2 regions of the Alteromonas mediterranea DE genome follow, and region 2 is predicted to be linked to the other one. Evidence: riboswitches for the same ligand, from Rfam matches in the RefSeq annotation. Region 2 holds a riboswitch; the other holds the start of a gene.
The links. Region 2 has a riboswitch for thiamine pyrophosphate ahead of thiC (phosphomethylpyrimidine synthase ThiC). Riboswitches for the same ligand answer to the same signal wherever they lie in the genome.
Positions count from the first base shown of each region.

Region 1: linked by a shared signal. The riboswitch ahead of MADE_RS05845 (TonB-dependent receptor) and the one ahead of thiC (phosphomethylpyrimidine synthase ThiC) in region 2 are both predicted to bind thiamine pyrophosphate.

Region 1 is NC_011138.3:1,271,616-1,280,860, reverse strand. It holds gene MADE_RS05870 (hypothetical protein) at 1-502, opposite strand, end outside; tRNA gene MADE_RS05865 (tRNA-Trp) at 815-891, opposite strand; gene MADE_RS05860 (phosphotransferase) at 1,004-1,927, opposite strand; gene pnuC (nicotinamide riboside transporter PnuC) at 1,884-2,528, opposite strand; gene MADE_RS05850 (hypothetical protein) at 2,528-2,791, opposite strand; gene MADE_RS05845 (TonB-dependent receptor) at 2,809-4,899, opposite strand; TPP riboswitch at 4,955-5,058, opposite strand; gene MADE_RS05840 (acyl-CoA thioesterase) at 5,188-5,613, opposite strand; gene MADE_RS05835 (GNAT family N-acetyltransferase) at 5,673-7,952, shown strand; gene MADE_RS05830 (hypothetical protein) at 8,453-8,659, opposite strand; gene MADE_RS05825 (tetratricopeptide repeat protein) at 8,999-9,245, opposite strand, start outside.
Region 2 is NC_011138.3:150,250-159,494, reverse strand. It holds gene MADE_RS00725 (uroporphyrinogen-III synthase) at 1-202, shown strand, start outside; gene MADE_RS00720 (uroporphyrinogen-III C-methyltransferase) at 203-1,375, shown strand; gene MADE_RS00715 (heme biosynthesis HemY N-terminal domain-containing protein) at 1,372-2,547, shown strand; TPP riboswitch at 2,679-2,790, shown strand; gene thiC (phosphomethylpyrimidine synthase ThiC) at 3,039-4,967, shown strand; gene thiE (thiamine phosphate synthase) at 4,964-6,544, shown strand; gene MADE_RS00700 (HesA/MoeB/ThiF family protein) at 6,537-7,316, shown strand; gene thiS (sulfur carrier protein ThiS) at 7,303-7,512, shown strand; gene MADE_RS00690 (thiazole synthase) at 7,514-8,284, shown strand; gene thiH (2-iminoacetate synthase ThiH) at 8,281-9,245, shown strand, end outside.

The DNA.
Region 1 (9,245 bases), 1.1 Mb from region 2:
TATCGCTTATCGATAATGTGCGACCAATCATGATTGTGCTTGCCCAGTTCGAGGGTACCCCTAGCTGTATACAGGCGAGTTGCAAGTCTTTTAACCACTGTTGTGACTTAGCTTTTTGCTCTGCGCTTAACGGAATACCATCAGGAGAAACAGGCAACGGTGAAGACATTGACGCACTTTCCCTTTTATTCGGGGCTTTGGTTTCAGGCAAAGACGCCGTGCTTTTTTCTGTTTTCCCTTTCTCGTTATTATTATCACCCACAGAACCGCTCACACTAGCGCGAAGCTGAGCCAAACGAGATTGCTTTTCTTCCTTTGAAATCGGTGTTGAAGTTACAGGAACCTCGTTTGCACCCACAACCTGTGAAGATGGTGAACTATTCAATTGGTGATTGGTGCGTGCTGTGCCTTCTTTGACCTTCTCATTATAGGCTTCTTTTGTGATCCACGTTGGGATCCCAATTTCCTGGAGTACTGCTTGTTGATAAGAGGTTAAAGACACTTCACCATCCATTTAAATTAAGACGCAGCGTAAATTCACTAGCATTCCATCACAGTTTACTAAAAGTGCTTGTTCTATTGAATAGCCATTATTTATAACGTTGGACAATATCCTTCGCTATAGGCATAAAGCGGGCGTTTTATTAGGTGCTCTTACAAGCCGCTATGAAATGCGCTATTAACTATGTTTAAATCCCGCCCTGTTAAAACAAAAGCGCAAATAGCCAGCTAATAAATGAAAAAGCTTTTAATAAAGGAGAAACAAAACTGAAAATAAAGACAAGGAAAAAGAAAAGTACTCAAGAAGAGAAAGTGGCAGGGGTGGAGGGACTCGAACCCCCAACCATCGGTTTTGGAGACCGCTGTTCTACCAATTCGAACTACACCCCTAGCGCGCTGTGCATTATACGGATGACATTAAAAAGGTAAAGCCTTTTTATCACAACTAAAGTTCGCATGCTCAATTAACACCCAATGCGCTGTTTTTTCAATCGAATGCGGGTTAAATCAATGCGTCGTTGGCTTTTAGCGCCGCAAACCAGAGGTCATTCGTTACCGAAACTATCTCTTTATGAAGGTTGAACTCCGCGAGTGCAATCTGTTGATTAATTCTCATTATATCTGCGTAGCGCTTTACGAGTTCGGTACTTGTCATGCTATCTAGCTTATTGATAAGTGCACAGCTAGCTAAGTCAAAATAACGGTTTCCCATCGCAGCATACTCCCAATCAATAACAGTGAGCGTGTTATCTCGCCTAATCAATATGTGATTTACTGCCAAGTCGTTATGACATAACACACTATCGTTTTCGGCCTGCTCGCTTTGCAAAACCTTAGGCCGCAATCGCCTAGCTTTTTGGTACAAAGTGCTATCCGTGTTTAGCTTAGCGATATCAATATAGTGCTGCCATCTTGCGGCAAGTTTTAGCGGGTGGGCCTTTATCGACAGCTGATGAACGCTGGCAAGGGTTTGAGCTAAACACTGAGGGGTTAGACTAGGGTTAGTTGTGTCGCTTTGCCATTGCTCTACCCAAATTGTTTCATCATCGCTTAACCAGATAGGTTGTGGTGCTAAACCTAAGCGACATAGTTTTTTCTGCAAAGCGAACTGATAAGTGCGGTCAATACCGCTAAAGCGATCGTCACCTAACCACTTAACAGCAAAATCACCTACACAGCACGATTGTTTTGGGTCTCGGCCTTGGTTTTGCTCTCCTTCAACCACTTGGCCTGTTTGGCGGTGCCTGAATGCTTTCTCAGAAACACTGTGAAACTGCAGTTTTCTTTCAGTGCCTTCATAGTGTAAAGCAACATTTTGGAGTCGATAAACATGGTTTACAGCCCCAGATGGATGCACCGAAAGCTGGGCACTGTCACTAAGTTTAAGCGCCTTTCGCAGCGTGGCGATGATATCCAACGTGCTCACCTTGTTTTTTATATTGCACTAACCACTGATAATAACCAAATACGGCAAACCCCACATAGCCTAGAAACAGACAAGCAGATAATGCATAGCCCACTTGCAGATATAAATAGGCAGAAGCCAGATTAATGAAAAACCAGTAAACCCAGTTTTGCAGGATTTTATGGGCCACCATAAATGTGGTGACGACACTCAGTAAATTAATACTCGCATCTAATAGTAGGTACTCACTATTGAATTGCGAACCTGCCACCAAAGATAAGCCCCACGCCATTAAAAGCATACTAGGTACTATTAGTAAATGTATCCATAAAGGCCAATGACGAACGGGCTTAACCCTCCCCTCTTCAGTGCCTTTAGACCACTGATAGTAGCCATAACCTGCCATGATCATATAAAAGAAATTAAGCGCTGACTGAAAAGGTAAGGTAACTTGCCAAAATAACCAGGTATAAATAGCGGTGCTGACAAAAGCACACAGCCAGCACCAGCTATTCTGTTTAGCAGCCAATAGCACATAGGCTATGGCGAGCACTACCGCTACCCATTCCAATAAAGAGGTAGCGGCAATTTGTGAGGTAAATTCAGAAAGAAAATGAGTCATCAAGACGACTTTCTGGCTTGCATAGCATCAAAGTTGAGAAACTTAGCCACAAAAATAGCTTGCCCTACTTCTTCATGGGTTCTTTGCATTTCCTCGCCTAATATCTTCATAACGACCCCGTAGTCACCTGTTACCTGAGTGCTGGTTGAACTTGTCGACACCGAAATATCGCGGTAGTTATTTAGCCTATCGATAAAATCTTGGATGGGCGGAATGTATTCGTTTACCAGAGGGTACAACGAGAGTTCAACCATAACTTGCATAACTGCTTCCTTTTATTTTAAAACGTGTACTTTACGGTAACACCAAATTGACGACCGTTACCTAGCTGATAGTACGGCTCGTCAAACGCATACTCATCGCGAGGGTCGTTACTGAAGCCACCGAATCCTCGGGTGTAATACTCTCTATCAAAGGCATTTTGAACCCACAACGTCGTCTGCCAATTTTCGTGTAATACAACAATTTCAGAATTCACTAATGTGGTGCTTGGCGCAGTTACATCATGTCCGTCTGAGAAGCGGTATTCACTTTTGTAGTCTATGTCTACACGCCAAAGCACCGTTTCAGTAAGTACGTACTCACTATAAAGGTTTGCAGTCCATTTAGGAGACTGCGCTTGCCTTTGCTCTGTTACTTGCGTGCCGTCGGCAAGAGTATAACCTTCAAATGTCGCGCTCAAATACCCCACGCTTGCATCGACCTGCCATGCGTCGGTAGCAAACCAGCTAAGCTCTATCTCAGCACCTTTATTTGTTCCCAAATCTGCATTATCGATAATATCAACGAACCCTGCCGTACCGTCATCGCGAGTAATAACGTCAAAATCACTTACCTGTGTGTCTTTCCTATCCATGTAGAAAAGCGCTGCTCTTGCGATAAGTTCTGGCGTCATCAAAGGGCCTTTAAACCCTATTTCATAGTTCCAGTTATATTCCTCATCGAAAAAGCGCTGTTCGTCATTCACACGGCTGTCGGGGTTAAAGCCAGCGCCTTTATAACCGCGAGAAATACTGCCGTAATAGAAGTGCTCGCCCTGTGTATACTGAAGCGCCACTTTCCCACCGACCATGGTAGTATCGAAAGCGCGTGTAAGCAGGTTATTGTCAGCGTAGTCAAAATCGTAGTTTTCTAGCCTTAGTCCCGCAACTAACACTAAATTATTGTTGATACGGCTTTCAGTATTAGCGTAAATTGCCGTCGTTGTTGGCGTGTATTCACTGGCGAAGTCGTTATCGAGGTAGGTGTATTGTCGAAGCAGTTGCTCTTCGGTGTTTTTGTAAAAAACACCTATAGTCCAGTCGGTTATGCCATCGAACAATGCGGCGCTCTCGTTAGACACAAAACGAATTTCTCCTGTTTGTGTATCTACATCGCGATAATACGCATCGAATGAGGTATAACCCCAAGGGTGAAAGCCAGTGAATGTCCAGTCTTCGTCGTAGCCATAAGCGATATTATGCGAGGCGTGAGTAGCAATGAGAATTAGATCGCCTGCCGCCGTTTCTGTTGTCGAACGCGCGCTTACCGCATGGGTTTGATGCTCATCAAAGCCAGGCTCGTCAGATAAGGTTCTATTATCATTATCTAGTGAAAAAGCATCATACCCATTGTCGATATCATACCATCGATAAGTAAGCGCAAGCGTTGTACGCTCATCAACATGCCCTTCTACAGCAAAACGCAATGCGGTTTCATCAATATTGTTGGTGTCACTTCGACCGAGAAATGTGTTTTCAACAAAACCATCACTGCTATTGTGAACCAGCGCCACGCGATAACCCCAGTCACCACCTATGTCGTTCCCTGTAGCGCCTTCAATTCGGTAGGTATCTTTATTGCCCACTCGCGCCTCGACATAATCAGGGGCGTCGCTACCAACGTCATTGCTTGAGAGCTTCACCGCACCGGCTAATGCGCCTGTACCGTAAAGGGTAGCTTGCGGGCCGCGATACACTTCAAGTTGCTTAGTATCAAAAATTAAGCCTGCAGCAGCTAGACCAGAAAAATCGAACTCATCAACGATAAAGCTAACCGATGGGTTAATAGGCTCGGCAAACTGACTACGCTCGCCAATACCTCGAATTTGAACGAATCGCCCACGAGAGGCACCTGCGGCAAAGTTCACGTTAGGAATGCTGTTTAGCACGCTATCAATATGAGTAGGCTGTCTGCTACTAAGTCGCTCCTGATTTAAAATAGTGGCACTCGCACTTAGCTGGTCTAGTGTAGTTTGACGAAAGTCCCCGGTTACCACAATGCGCTCGATATCAGTATTAGAGATAGTTGTATCGGCATTAGCGCTTTGCTGCTGGCCATACGCGGCAACAGAAGTAGCAATGAGTGTAAGTGTGAAAAGTGTTTTATACATGGGATCTCTTATTCTTACTTAAGAAAAAAGATCCGGGTCTAACGGCAGGTTATTAGGCTATGTTGTGAACCATTCCTACGCCGGTATTATCCGGATCAGGTTTAAGGGTTCCCACTAAAGTGGATCTCAGACCGAAAACGGACACCCCTTGGTATAGCGTTGAGCCCTCATTAATAAAGCCTCAACTTCTGCGACGGAGTCTACCAGTTCGATAGACATCGTCAAGCAGATAACACGTTAAGCTAACTTCATATTTTTTATATGATATATAGCGAAGGACGCTGCGTTTTATTCAGCGTCTATGTTCATATTTAAACGACGAACTTCGTCATCAGTTTGCGCTTTTAAACCTTCCAGCGTTTTACCGTGTGCTGTTGGCTGACGTGTGTCTGGGTCAACTTTTACGAAAACAATATCGTCTGCAAAACAGATGGTTTTCTTTGTAGCTTTATTGCGTACTAAACAGCTAACAGTAATAGACGTGCGGCCCACCGCTTTGGTTTCTAAGCCAAACTCTACGATATCACCTTGCATGGCTGGTGACTCAAAGCTAATTTCGCCGATATGCTTGGTAACCAAGCAATTAGTTTCCAACTGACAAATTGCCCAAATTGCGGCTTCTTCGTCAATCCATTCTAACGCGCGGCCACCGAACAGAGAATTGGCATAATTAAGGTCATTTGGCATCACTAAACGCCGAGAAAGAAAGCGCATTCGAATTCCTCATAATAAATCGCTACTATAGCGCTAGATTATACCGAAAAAACAGTTTCATGGCGCTATCTCAATTATGTGAGTGGGTTTTAGCCCCCTTCTTTACCGAACATCAAAACTCAACGTTGCGGTTGCATCGCAGGTTATTGGTGATTTCTAGCCACGACGAATTTTGTCACAACGCACTAACCACAGTGACTAATGCTATCGATAAATCTAATACCGTTAAATACAACCTCTTTACCGGCGAAATGCTAAAGGGAAAGAAACGCAAGCAAGTATTAGGTAGTGAGTGGGATATCGCATTTTTAGACTGTAGAGACTTTTTCAGACCTGGCGATGTCATGGCTGTAGCAGGCACGGTAAAACAGCATGGGTGTTTAATTCTTATCTGCCCCCCGTTTACAAAGTGGCCTGAAAACGCTGCCGTTTCGTTTATTTCTGAAGGCTATAGCCTGAAACGCAGCCTTTATCTTGCGCGCTTTATAGACCGCCTTCAAGGCAATCCATCCATTGCTTTTTACCGTGAAAGCGCGACTTCCTTGCCAGACATAGCCCGCTATGAAGTAAATAAACTTGATGCTGCAAATGTTTATCGTGGCGCTTTGTTTAAGTCTTATGAGCAAGAGCACGCATTTAACAAGCTAAGCCAAGGGTTCTACCATAACCAACTTAATGCGCTTATCACCGCGCCAAGAGGTAGGGGAAAGTCGTCTCTTTTGGGGTTATTTATACAAAAGCTGATAAGAGAAGGCCATCGCGTACTGTTAACCAGTGAACGTCAGGAAAACGTCAAAAATGTTTTTGATATTCAAAATCCAAGCGAAGATACTAAAGATAACCACACTAAGGGCATAGAGCAGATACAACCCGCTACATTACCATTTAAAGGAAAAGAAATAATAACCAATGGTACTGTAAAGTGGGTACCACCAGATAGCGACCTGCTGTGTAATACTGATAAGCAAGATTACGATGTAGTAATTGTAGATGAAGCTGCATCATTGCCACTGCCACTAGTGCATAAGATCATCAAACATAATAAGCAGTGGATATTAAGCACTACCCTTTTAGGTTATGAAGGTTCGGGCAGCGGCTTTATACACAAGCTTCTACCTAACTTGCCACCTTCGGCTATACACCTTACTTTGACAGCCCCTTTAAGATGGTATCAGCACGACCCACTTGAAACCTTTCTTAACGAAACATGTTTGTTCGAAAGCGATAGCTCAGCGCTGATAGACGACAAGCACATCGAAAAAAGTGCAGCTGACATCATCGAGCATAGCGCATTTAATTTATCTACCTTTGAAAATGTTAGCGAACAGACGCTACAACAAATTATGTCTTTACTCGCGCTAGCCCATTATCAAACAACACCTGATGATTTCATGCGTTTAATGGATAGCCCAGATGTTCTAATAGCTTCGCTTTCGCTAGATAACATAATAATAGCTGCCTCTATTATCAATATCGAAGGAGGTAGCCGTCTTGAAGAAACCGCAGAGGCTATAGCTTCGGGAAAGCGCAGGCCGAAAGGTCACTTAGGCGCACAGCGACTTTGTTTATTATCAGCAAACGGTAATGCTGCTACCTTTACGTACTGGCGAATCAACCGCATAGCGGTGCACACTAGGCTGCAAGGTAAAGGAATTGGTAGCGAGCTTCTTAGAAAAATTACTAACGAGAGTTATAGGCATGGCATTGATGCGATATGCACATCCTATGGCACTACGGCTAAACTTGATGCTTTTTGGTGTAGAAACGGCTTTGAGGTTGTTGATTACGGCCGAAAGCCCAATAAAGCAAGTGGAGAAACCAGTGCTCTGGCCGTGCTCGCCCATACAAACAAGGTAAAAATGCTCGTCAGTGAGCTTATAACGCTACAAAAAAGCTATCAGTCTACGCTTGGGCTTTTTTCATTACCGACTAGCGTTATTAATACCTATCAACAAAAACTACACCACTTTATCGACGGCTCACGGGCGCTAGATGATGTATGGCCCATACTATGTAAAATTGCGAAGTTTGATGGCGGCACTTTCAACGACAAGCCTGGTGATGCGAGTGGTTTGGATAATGCCAATAGTGCGGATAGTGCGGATAGTGCGGATAGTGCGGATAGTGCGGATAGTGCGGATAGTGCGGATAGTGCAAAGTATAGCGACTATAAGCCAATACAAAATATCGCTAAAATAATTAACGAAAATTCGCGGTTGATAGATGTATTTATTACGTCAAATATCGAACTCAAACAGCTTTGTAGTGCGCTTGATGCAAAAGGCTTGAAAGAAGCAACCAAAAAATTAAGAGAAAAACTAAAGCCAGCATTATTTTAGAGAAACGAGTGTGCCGACGCTACATACGTTCAGAGAGAATTTAGTAAACGAGCGTTGTGTACCTACCGAAAACAAGAAGCTATTTAATACAAGAACCTAGCCTGTAGATAACTTTCTATCTCTTCAACAATTCCCCAAAAACAATAAAGCATATCGAGTAGGGTGAGGCTTGCGCCTCATCCCTCCCTCAGAACACTATGCTACGGGCCTCGTATACGGCTCCTGCATACTTCATATCACTTGCTAAGTGACACAATGCTAATTTGCAATCTAGTATCGTGCGCCCTATGGACATCGTTCATTTTCTAACATTGTGGTAACTTTCATTGCAGGGTTTGGCGTTCTAGCACTGAGGCAATCTACCAAATTTGACTACAATTACTTCCCATATACGGCCTGTCTCACCAGACATCACTATTCCTAGCGCACCGATTCGACTTGTCCCGCTGATCAGGCGGCTTGTGTATCAATGATAAAAAAACTCACAACTCATCAGAGTCTTAAAGTCTGCTTCCCCCCTTCGCAATCCATTTAAGCTTTTGGCTAAAATGGATCCTATCAAACACAATGCTGATAGTCGGCTTGGTTTTACCCTCCACACCATTACTGGCTTTCATCGGCCTAGCCTTACTCACTACTACGGGTTCATCTGCCACCTCACACTCGCAACATTCTTGGATCACTCCTTGAACGATACGTCCAACCATTTGATTGGATCCAATGCCAGGCTTCCCCAGTTACTGCACTGGCTCCCTGTTAGAAATTCCACCCTCAAACACAAAACAGGTCTGACTGAGTATCGGGCTTCGCGCTATTTTGCACGCTTACCCACCTGCCTTGCCGAATCAGGTTCACTTTCATTGTGTACCTCTAACTTCCTATGGCTTCCTTCGGACCCTGTCGTTGGCCAACAACGCCCTTGCCATTCGGATTATCTTCCCCTCAGTCAGGGTGATTCAGGTTTCTTTCAACCTGACGGGTTTGCCAGCTTCGCTGGGCAAACAAAAAAGCCTCCCGAAGGAGGCTTTTTTGGCTAAAACCGAATATTAGATGTTAATACCACGGTTCTTCGCTTTTTCCTTAATATAAGGTTCCCACGCTGCTGCGTTGCGGCGTAGTGAGCGATCTTTCTTAGCTTCTTGCACGTGCTTGTAAGCAGACTTGAAGTTACCCGCATAGAAGTTCGCTTCCATAAGTGTGAAGTGAATTTTCTCTGGGTTTTCAGCACCGCGATCCAAGGCATTTTGTAGTGCTTTGATGGCGCCTTTATAGTCTTCAGCTACAAGTAGAAGC
Region 2 (9,245 bases):
CGGCATTATCGCTACAAGCGAAGCAATGGCACTGCAGCTTATAGAACAATTTGGCAACGCGCTTTTAGCTTATCCATGGCTAACAGTAAGCAGCCGCATTGCTAAAACCCTCACCAATAAAGGTATTGAAGAGGTTGCCGTTTGTCAGCGAGCCACCGATCAGGCACTCATCGCCTGGGTAAAGGAAAACTGGGAGTATTGAATGGCCAACAATAATGAAAATAGCCCACACAAAGAGGAACTCGTGAAAGTGGATGCTGAAAAAGAAGTAATAGAGTCTTCTGCCACGCAGAGTGAATCTTCAAAGTCTGGCGCTAAACAAAAAAAATCATCGGGTAATGGTCTACTTTGGTTTGTTGTAATTATCCTGTTTTTACTTGTGCTCGGTATGGCAGGCGCAGGTTATTGGTATTACATGCAGCAGCAATCAGCAAGCCAAGAAACGGTTATTGCACAGCAAAATAACGCATCTCAGTTAAACGCGATTGAGCGCGAGCGCGCAGACATTTTGGCATCAATTGAAAATGTCACGCGAACAAACCAAGCGCTAGAAAGTACAGTTGCGGAACTTAAGTCACAAAACGAACAGCTAGCGCTTCAAGCAGAATCAACCCTGCAGCAGCTTAACAACATGGAAGGCCGACGCCCAGCTGATTGGCTAATTGCTGAAGCTGACTACCTTGTGCGTATGGCAGGAAGAAAGCTATGGCTAGAAAACGACGTTCGCACGGCAATTCTATTGTTAGTTAATGCTGACAAGCGCCTAAAGTCACTGGCTGACCCATCGGTGTTACCGGTTCGCGCTACCCTTGCCGAAGATATTCAAACACTACAGCAGTTAAACCCCGTATCGCAAAGTTCGGTGGCGCTAGCACTTACCGGCATGATGGCGCAAATCGATAAGCTTCCTCTGAATACCTTTGAAAAACCAGAAGATAGCAATGCACAAGACACGACATTGTCGGAATCGGCTGACGATTGGCAAGAAAATCTTGCGAAGGTGTGGCGTTCATTGGTTGACGATTTTCTTACCGTAAAAAGCATTGAAGGCCCGGTAGAGCCAGTGCTTTCGCTAGAAGCGCAGTTCCTAGCAAAAGAGCAGCTTAGATTACAGCTTATGCATGCGCAAACAGCTGCCCTTCAGGGTGATGAAGGCCTGTACAGTCAGTCACTGCAATATGCGCAAACCCTACTTACTGAAAAGTTTGATACCGAAAAAAGCCAAGTTACCGGTTTTATGGATGCGCTACAAAACTTAAGTGCTACCGATATTGCACGCCCTATTCCAACCGAGCTTGCGTCTCAAAAGCCATTGGAGCGTTTACTCGATAGCCGTGTTAAACAGGTATTTGGACAAGGAGCTAGCGCACTATGAAATGGTTAGCTATTGCCCTTGCGGTATTAGCCGCATTCGTTGTTGCGTTAATTGTCGGCCCCATGCTACTTGGCGATAAAGGCTACGTACTAATTTCATTAGGTAGTACCGCCATTGAGATGACGGTGATCAGTTTTTGTATTCTGGTTATTGGTGCCGTTATTGCGTGGTACGTACTATCGCGCTTTGCACTGTGGGCGCTAAGCCTAATTACCGGCTCTCACAAGTGGTTTGGGACCCTTGGCGAACGCAAACGCAAACGTGCATTTTACGACGGTCTTCACGCTATGGCCGCAGGCGACTTTGAGAGTGCTCAAAAGTCTTTGGGTAAAACCACCAACGGTGATTTTGAAGGTGTAAACTACTTAGCATCTGCGCAAATTGCTTTTGCCAATAACGACTTGTCTAAAGCCCGGTACTTCCTGGTTCAAGCCACCGATTTTCCTAATGCTAAAGTCGCCGCTACGGTGATGCATGCGCGTATTGACGTGGCTGAAGAGAAATACGACGCGGCACTGGAAAAGCTTGACGAACTAGACGAAAAAGAGCGCGAGAACAAGCAAGTTGTGCAGTTAAAAGCGCAAATTCTTGCCAAGCTTGGCAAATGGCAAGTGCTTCAGGAAAACTTATCTACGTGGCGCAAAGCACTGCCTAAAGCCGACTACACCGCCTGGAGCCAGCGAATTGCAAAAGGTAAATTTGCTGAAATTGCCAGTAAACAAGGCGCTGTCGAGCTGAAATCCTACTGGGATACACTGCCACGCAAACTGCGTCATGACGATGCCTATCGCGCCGCCTACGTTCAGCAGCTGCTTGATCAAGGTATGCATGCCGACGCACAGCAACACCTTGTCGAGTGGCAAAAGCGCGGGCCTAATAGCGCGTTATTCCCGCTGTTTACACAGCTGAATTTACCTGATGCTTCCCCCTCGCTTCGCTTACTAGAAAGTTGGATTAAGCAAGATGAAGAAAACGTGGCCCTTTACTCAACCCTAGGCCAAGTTGCGTTTAATTCGGGTGACGATGTATTGGCTGAAAAAGCCTTGCTTAAAGCCACTAAAATGAAGTCGCGCAAAGAAGACTTACTGCTTCTTTCAGCGATAAGTGAGCGCCACCAAGATACAGCCACGGCCCTTCAACTTTATAAAGAAGGTCAGCAGCTAGCGGGCTAAGTGAAATTTCATTTAGCCGAGCTGGTAGTACTTGTATTGTTCGTAAAATTGGCGATATAGTAAAAGGGAATTTTGAATTCGCACTTTAATTTACAACCTGCATAGGTGGTTATAAAGTGCGAATAGAAACAAATTACTTGTCGGAGTGCTTCACTGGTAACCCAGTAAGCTGAGACCGCGAAAGTGGGATCCGTAGAACCTGATCAGGCTAATACCTGCGAAGGGAACAAGAAAATACAATGTGCACAGTGCTTTTAATAAGCGTAACGCTGTGATTTGAATGTGTAAGTAACAACGAGTGATGTAAATGGTAAGTGATTAGCGCAGCACAAGGCGCAAACATTTACTTCTTATCTGCGATAAGTTTTCACCACTCAATGTTAATTACCTTCTAGCTAGAATCGCGGTTAAAATCACTCAACCTCACACACTGTATTCTCCTTCACTCCTGACAAGCATTTTTAAACCTAAACGTAAAAGGCCAAAATGCTATGTCGAACAGACGCGAACAGCGCCAACAAGCGCAACAATTCATTAATGAACTAGCGGGCGAAGCCTACCCCAACTCAACACGCCATTATGAAAGTGGAAGTAGAGACGATATCCGTGTGGCCATGCGCCTTATTCACCAGCACGACAGCTTGGTAGGCGGCACAGAAGACAACCCTATCTTAGAACCCAACCCACCCATTCCGGTTTACGACACATCAGGCCCTTACGGCGACCCAAAGGAAAATATTGACGTACACAAAGGTTTATCGCCTTTGCGTAAAACCTGGATTGAAGAGCGCAGCGATACCCGTGAGCTTGATGGCGTTTCATCAAGCTTTGCCAAAGAACGTGAAAACGACATTTTTACCGAAGACTTTCGCTTTATACGCAGTCGCAAACCGCTAAAAGCAAAAGCAGGCAAAAACGTTACACAGCTGCATTACGCCAGACAGGGCGTTATTACCCCTGAAATGGAATACATTGCCATACGCGAAAACATGGGCCGCCAAGCCATTAAAGACGCCGAGCTAACTCAGCAGCACAAAGGCGAGCACTTTGGCGCCAATTTACCCGAGACGATAACCCCTGAATTTGTGCGACAAGAAGTGGCCGCAGGGCGCGCTATTATTCCGTGTAACATTAATCACCCCGAACTCGAGCCAATGATTATTGGCCGTAACTTCTTAGTGAAAATTAACGCCAACATTGGTAATTCTGCAGTAACGTCATCAATTGAAGAAGAGGTAGAAAAGCTGGTGTGGTCTACGCGCTGGGGCGCCGACACCATCATGGATTTATCCACCGGCAGGAATATTCACGAAACCCGCGAGTGGCTGCTGCGAAATAGCCCAGTCCCCCTTGGTACCGTACCTATTTACCAAGCGCTGGAAAAAGTGAATGGCGTAGCCGAAGACTTAACGTGGGAGATGTTTAAAGACACGCTTATCGAACAAGCCGAGCAAGGGGTAGATTACTTCACTATTCACGCAGGCGTACTGCTTGAATATGTACACCTTACCGCAAAACGGGTAACCGGCATTGTATCTCGTGGCGGGTCGATTATGGCGAAGTGGTGTTTAAGTCATCACCAGCAAAGCTTTTTGTACGAGCACTTCAACGATATTTGCGAAATTTGCGCGAAATACGATGTAGCGCTGTCGCTAGGTGATGGCTTGCGCCCGGGCAGCGTAGCAGACGCTAACGACGATGCGCAGTTTTCTGAACTACGTACCCTTGGTGAGCTAACTAAAATTGCCTGGGAATACGATGTTCAGGTAATGATTGAAGGCCCAGGGCATGTGCCAATGCACATGATTAAAGAGAACATGGAAGAGCAGCTTAAGCACTGTCATGAAGCACCGTTTTATACCCTGGGGCCACTAACCACAGATATTGCACCGGGCTACGATCATTTCACATCCGGCATTGGTGCCGCCATGATTGGCTGGTATGGCTGCGCCATGCTTTGCTATGTAACCCCTAAAGAGCACCTTGGTTTACCTAACAAGGAAGACGTTAAACAAGGCTTAATTACCTACAAAATTGCTGCTCACGCCGCTGATTTAGCTAAAGGCCACCCGGGCGCGCAAATTCGCGACAACGCCATGTCGAAAGCGCGCTTTGAGTTTAGATGGGAAGATCAGTTCAATTTAGCGTTAGACCCACATACCGCGCGTGCGTATCACGATGAAACCCTTCCGCAAGCCTCTGGCAAAGTCGCACACTTTTGCTCTATGTGCGGGCCTAAATTCTGCAGCATGAAAATATCTCAGGAAGTACGGGATGTCGCTAAGCAGGCGGAAAACCTAGCTCCCGCCCAAGCCGCAGAAAAAGAAAAGGAAAAAGGCATGAAGGACATGGCGAACGCATTTAATAAATCGGGCGCCGAGCTTTATCATACCGCCGACAGTAAGGTTGAATTGCCATGACAGAGAACGCCTTGCAGCAGCCTGCGGTTAAACAGCCGGTTGTATGGTGTATAGGCGGTATAGATTCTAGTGGCGGCGCGGGTATTACCCGCGATGCCATTACCCTTGCCGACTTAAACGTTCACGCCTGCGTCATTACTACGCAGGCCACTGTGCAGTCGAATTCGATAATGCTAAGCAAAGAAAGTATGACGGCTTCAGCACTGAATCAACAGTGGCAGGTACTTAGCGAGAGCACACCAGCCAGCGCGATAAAAATTGGCGCTATTGCTAACGATGAACAAGCGCTGTTGTTGTGCGCGCGCATTCGCTCAATGGATAAACCTCGGCCATTTGTATTGTGGGACCCGGTAATACGCACATCATCAGGTGGAAAATTAAGCGAACTGTCTGAACCTGTAGTAGAAGAACTTTTAAATACCGTAGATTTAGTCACGCCTAATACCCAAGAGCTTTCGTGGTTAACTCGTCTATCGATAAAAAGCGAAGATAGCTTGCTTACTGCAGCCCACCAACTCATAACCAAGGGCGCGCACGCGATTTACATAAAAGGGGGACACGCCAACTGGCAAGCACACGTATGCGATACCTTCATCAGCCCCACCCAAACCATACAGTTTAGTCAGCCAAGAAAAGAGACCAGCAAGCTTCGCGGTACGGGCTGTATGTTAGCCAGTGCCATAGCGGCTTTTGTGGTAAACGACTACTGCATTGAAGATGCCCTTACCCTTGCCAACGCTTATGTTAGCCAGGTTAGGCATGCTTCTTGTGCGAACACAGCGTATACTCTTACATCACAAACAAGCAGCCCTGCCTTTGGGCACTGTATAGGTTTCCCCAATAACCCATTGTGCTTTCCTTCGGTAAAATTTTATCAACGGGAACACGCGCCCTCGCAGCCGTCATTGCTAAGCGCCAAACAGGTGTCACACGTTCAAAGCCAAGCTATAGAACGCCCCTTTCCCGCCCTTACGCAAACCGACTTGGGCTTATACCCTGTTGTTGATAGCGTTGACTGGATAGCACGCTTATTACCTACCGGGGTTAACATCATTCAGCTTCGCGTAAAGCACGGAACGCAGGAAGAGATTCGCCAACAGATAAAAGAAGCCATAGCACTTACGAAAAACACACACTGCCAACTGTTCATTAACGACTACTGGGAGTTAGCTATTGCGCTAGGTGCGTACGGCGTTCACTTAGGGCAAGAAGATATCGACACCGCAAATTTAGAGGCCATTCGACAGGCAGGTTTACGGCTTGGTATTTCTACCCACGGCTTTGCTGAAATACAGCGCGTACGTGCTTTGCACCCTTCGTACATAGCCCTAGGGCACATATTTCCTACGAATACCAAAGACATGCCATCTAAGCCTCAAGGGGTTGAGAGGCTGCGTAAATACGTAGCCCTATGCGAAGGAATTCCTACGGTCGCGATAGGCGGTATCAATTTAGCGCGCATTGCCGATGTAGCAAAAACCGGGGTTAATAGTATTGCCGTCGTCAGTGCAATTACCCAAGCTGATGAACCGTTAAATGCGTTTTGCAAACTATCGAAGGAGGCGGGTTTTGCATAGCCATTCATTTACCCAGCCCCTAGACAAACAAGATATCCAGCGATACAGCAGACAACTTATGCTTGAGAGCGTGGAAGAAGACGGCCAAGCTAAGCTTGCAAACTCACACGCCGTAGTAGTTGGCCTTGGTGGGTTGGGCAGTTTAGTCGCCCGGTATTTGGTGGGTGCCGGTGTGGGAAGCATCACTTTGGTTGACGGTGACACGGTAGACATCAGCAATTTGCAGCGCCAGGTAACCTACAACGAGATGCACCTTGGAGAGCTTAAAGCCAAATCACTGTATAACGAGCTCCGCAAAGTTAACCCCAAGCTTAATATCAGATATAAAAGCCTTTATGTTGATAGTAACAACTTACCAACGCTGATTTCCTCAGCCGATTGCGTGCTTGACTGCACTGACAAAATTGACACGCGAAAATTGATTAATGCGGCTACGTACCGCGCCTCTACACCGCTATTTATTGCGGCAGCGAGCGGACTAAGCTGGCAAGCATTAAACCTACCGCAAAACTCAACAAGCTGTGGCTGTTACGCCTGTCTTGTTGAATACATCAATGTGCGCGAAGACTGCTTAAGCAAAGGCGTACTTGGCCCTGTGGTTGGCATGGCGGCTTGCCATCAGGCAACGCAAGCATTGCTGTTTTTAGCCAAAGGGTTCAGTGCCAATATCAAATGGGGCCATTACCTAACTGGGAACGCCGACCTTGGTTCCCTTAAAAGCTTTACGCTGCCCTCTTCTTCTACTTGCGAGGTATGTCATGACCCAAATTAAAGTGAATGTGAACAATCAACCCATGAACGTGATATCGCCCATCTCGTTAAACGAACTGGTTGCGCTTAAGCAGATCAACGTAGACGGGACTGCCATCGCTAAGAATGCGGCCATTGTGAGCAAACGAGACTGGTCGACAACGTATCTTAACGATAACGACACCGTTGATATCTTTACCCTAGTTGCAGGAGGCTAATATGCTAACGCTTGCAAACCATACTTTTTCATCACGCCTTTTAACCGGCACAGGAAAATTCAGTAACGCTACCACTATGAAAAGTGCTGTGAGCGCTGCTCAAAGCAACATTGTGACCCTGGCCATGAAGCGCGTAGCGAGTAATAACGCACAAGACGAAACGTTAAAGGCACTACGCGAACTAGGGGTTACCTTACTTCCTAACACATCGGGGGCTAAAAATGCCCAAGAAGCCGTATTTGCAGCCGAGCTTTCTTATGAAGCACTGGGTAGCCAATGGGTAAAGCTAGAAATTCACCCCGACCAGCGTTACCTACTGCCCGACCCCATTGAAACCCTTCGGGCCGCCGAGACCTTAGTAAAAAAGGGGTTCAACGTACTGCCATACTGCGGCGCAGACCCTGTACTTTGTAAACGCTTAGAAGACGTAGGCTGTGCAGCCGTTATGCCATTGGGTGCGCCCATTGGAAGCAATCAAGGGCTGCAAACTGCTCCTTTTTTGAAGATCATTGTTGAGCAAGCGTCGATACCGGTAATTGTTGATGCAGGCATTGGCAAGCCCAGCGAGGCTATGGCTGTCATGGAAATGGGCGTAGACGCTGTGCTGGTCAATACGGCTATCGCCACCGCTAGAAACCCTGTGGCTATGGCTAAAGCCTTTGCCAGCGCCGTTGAAACAGGCCGTTGCGCTTTTGAGGCGGGTTTGGGCGCAACCAGTAACGTGGCGCTGGCCTCTAGCCCGCTTACCGCCTTTTTGGAGCCAACAGTATGAAGGTAGCACAAGCGCTAATGCAGCAAGACTTAGCTCATCTAGCTATGTTGATTAACAGTAAAACCGCGAGTGATGTAGAGCGAGCTTTAAATGCCAGCACACTTTCAATAGATGATTTTATGGCGCTTATCTCCCCTGCTGGTGCACCCTATTTGGAGGCGATGGCAACTCGTGCTCAGGCACTCACCCGCCATCGTTTCGGCAATACCATGCAGCTATTCGTGCCTTTGTATCTGTCGAACCTGTGTGCCAACGAATGTACCTATTGCGGCTTTACCATGAGCAACAAAATAAAGCGCAAAACCCTATCTATAAGTGAAGTGCTTACCGAGATTGAAGCTATTAAAGATATGGGCTTTTCTCAGGTGTTGCTGGTAACTGGCGAACACGAAACCAAAGTAGGTATGGACTATTTTGAGCAAACCCTTAGCGCTATACGAGACAAAGTTAGCTACCTCATGATGGAAGTGCAGCCGCTAAAGCGTGAGCAATATGAAACGCTAAAGCAGAAGGGGTTAGATGCCGTTTTAGTGTACCAAGAAACCTATTCGCCCCAGCAGTACGCAACCTATCATACGCGAGGGAAAAAACAGGATTTTTTATGGCGTTTGGAAACCAGCGACCGGTTAGGCCAAGCCGGTGTTGATAAAATAGGCATAGGTGCGCTACTTGGTTTAGGTGACTGGCGAGTTGATAGTGCTATGACCGCCCTTCACGGTAAGTTGATTCAGCAGCATTATTGGCAAAGCCGCGTATCTATCGCCTTTCCTAGACTTCGCAGCTGTGAAGGTAACAACACTGGCGGGAATGCACTTACCAACAGCAAGCTGCCAAATGAGCGGGACTTGCTACAACTAATTTGTGCCCACCGCCTGTTTAACCCACAAGCCGAACTATCAATGTCTACCCGTGAATCGGCCGCGTTTAGAGATGGCGTAATGCCGCTGGGTATAACATCTAT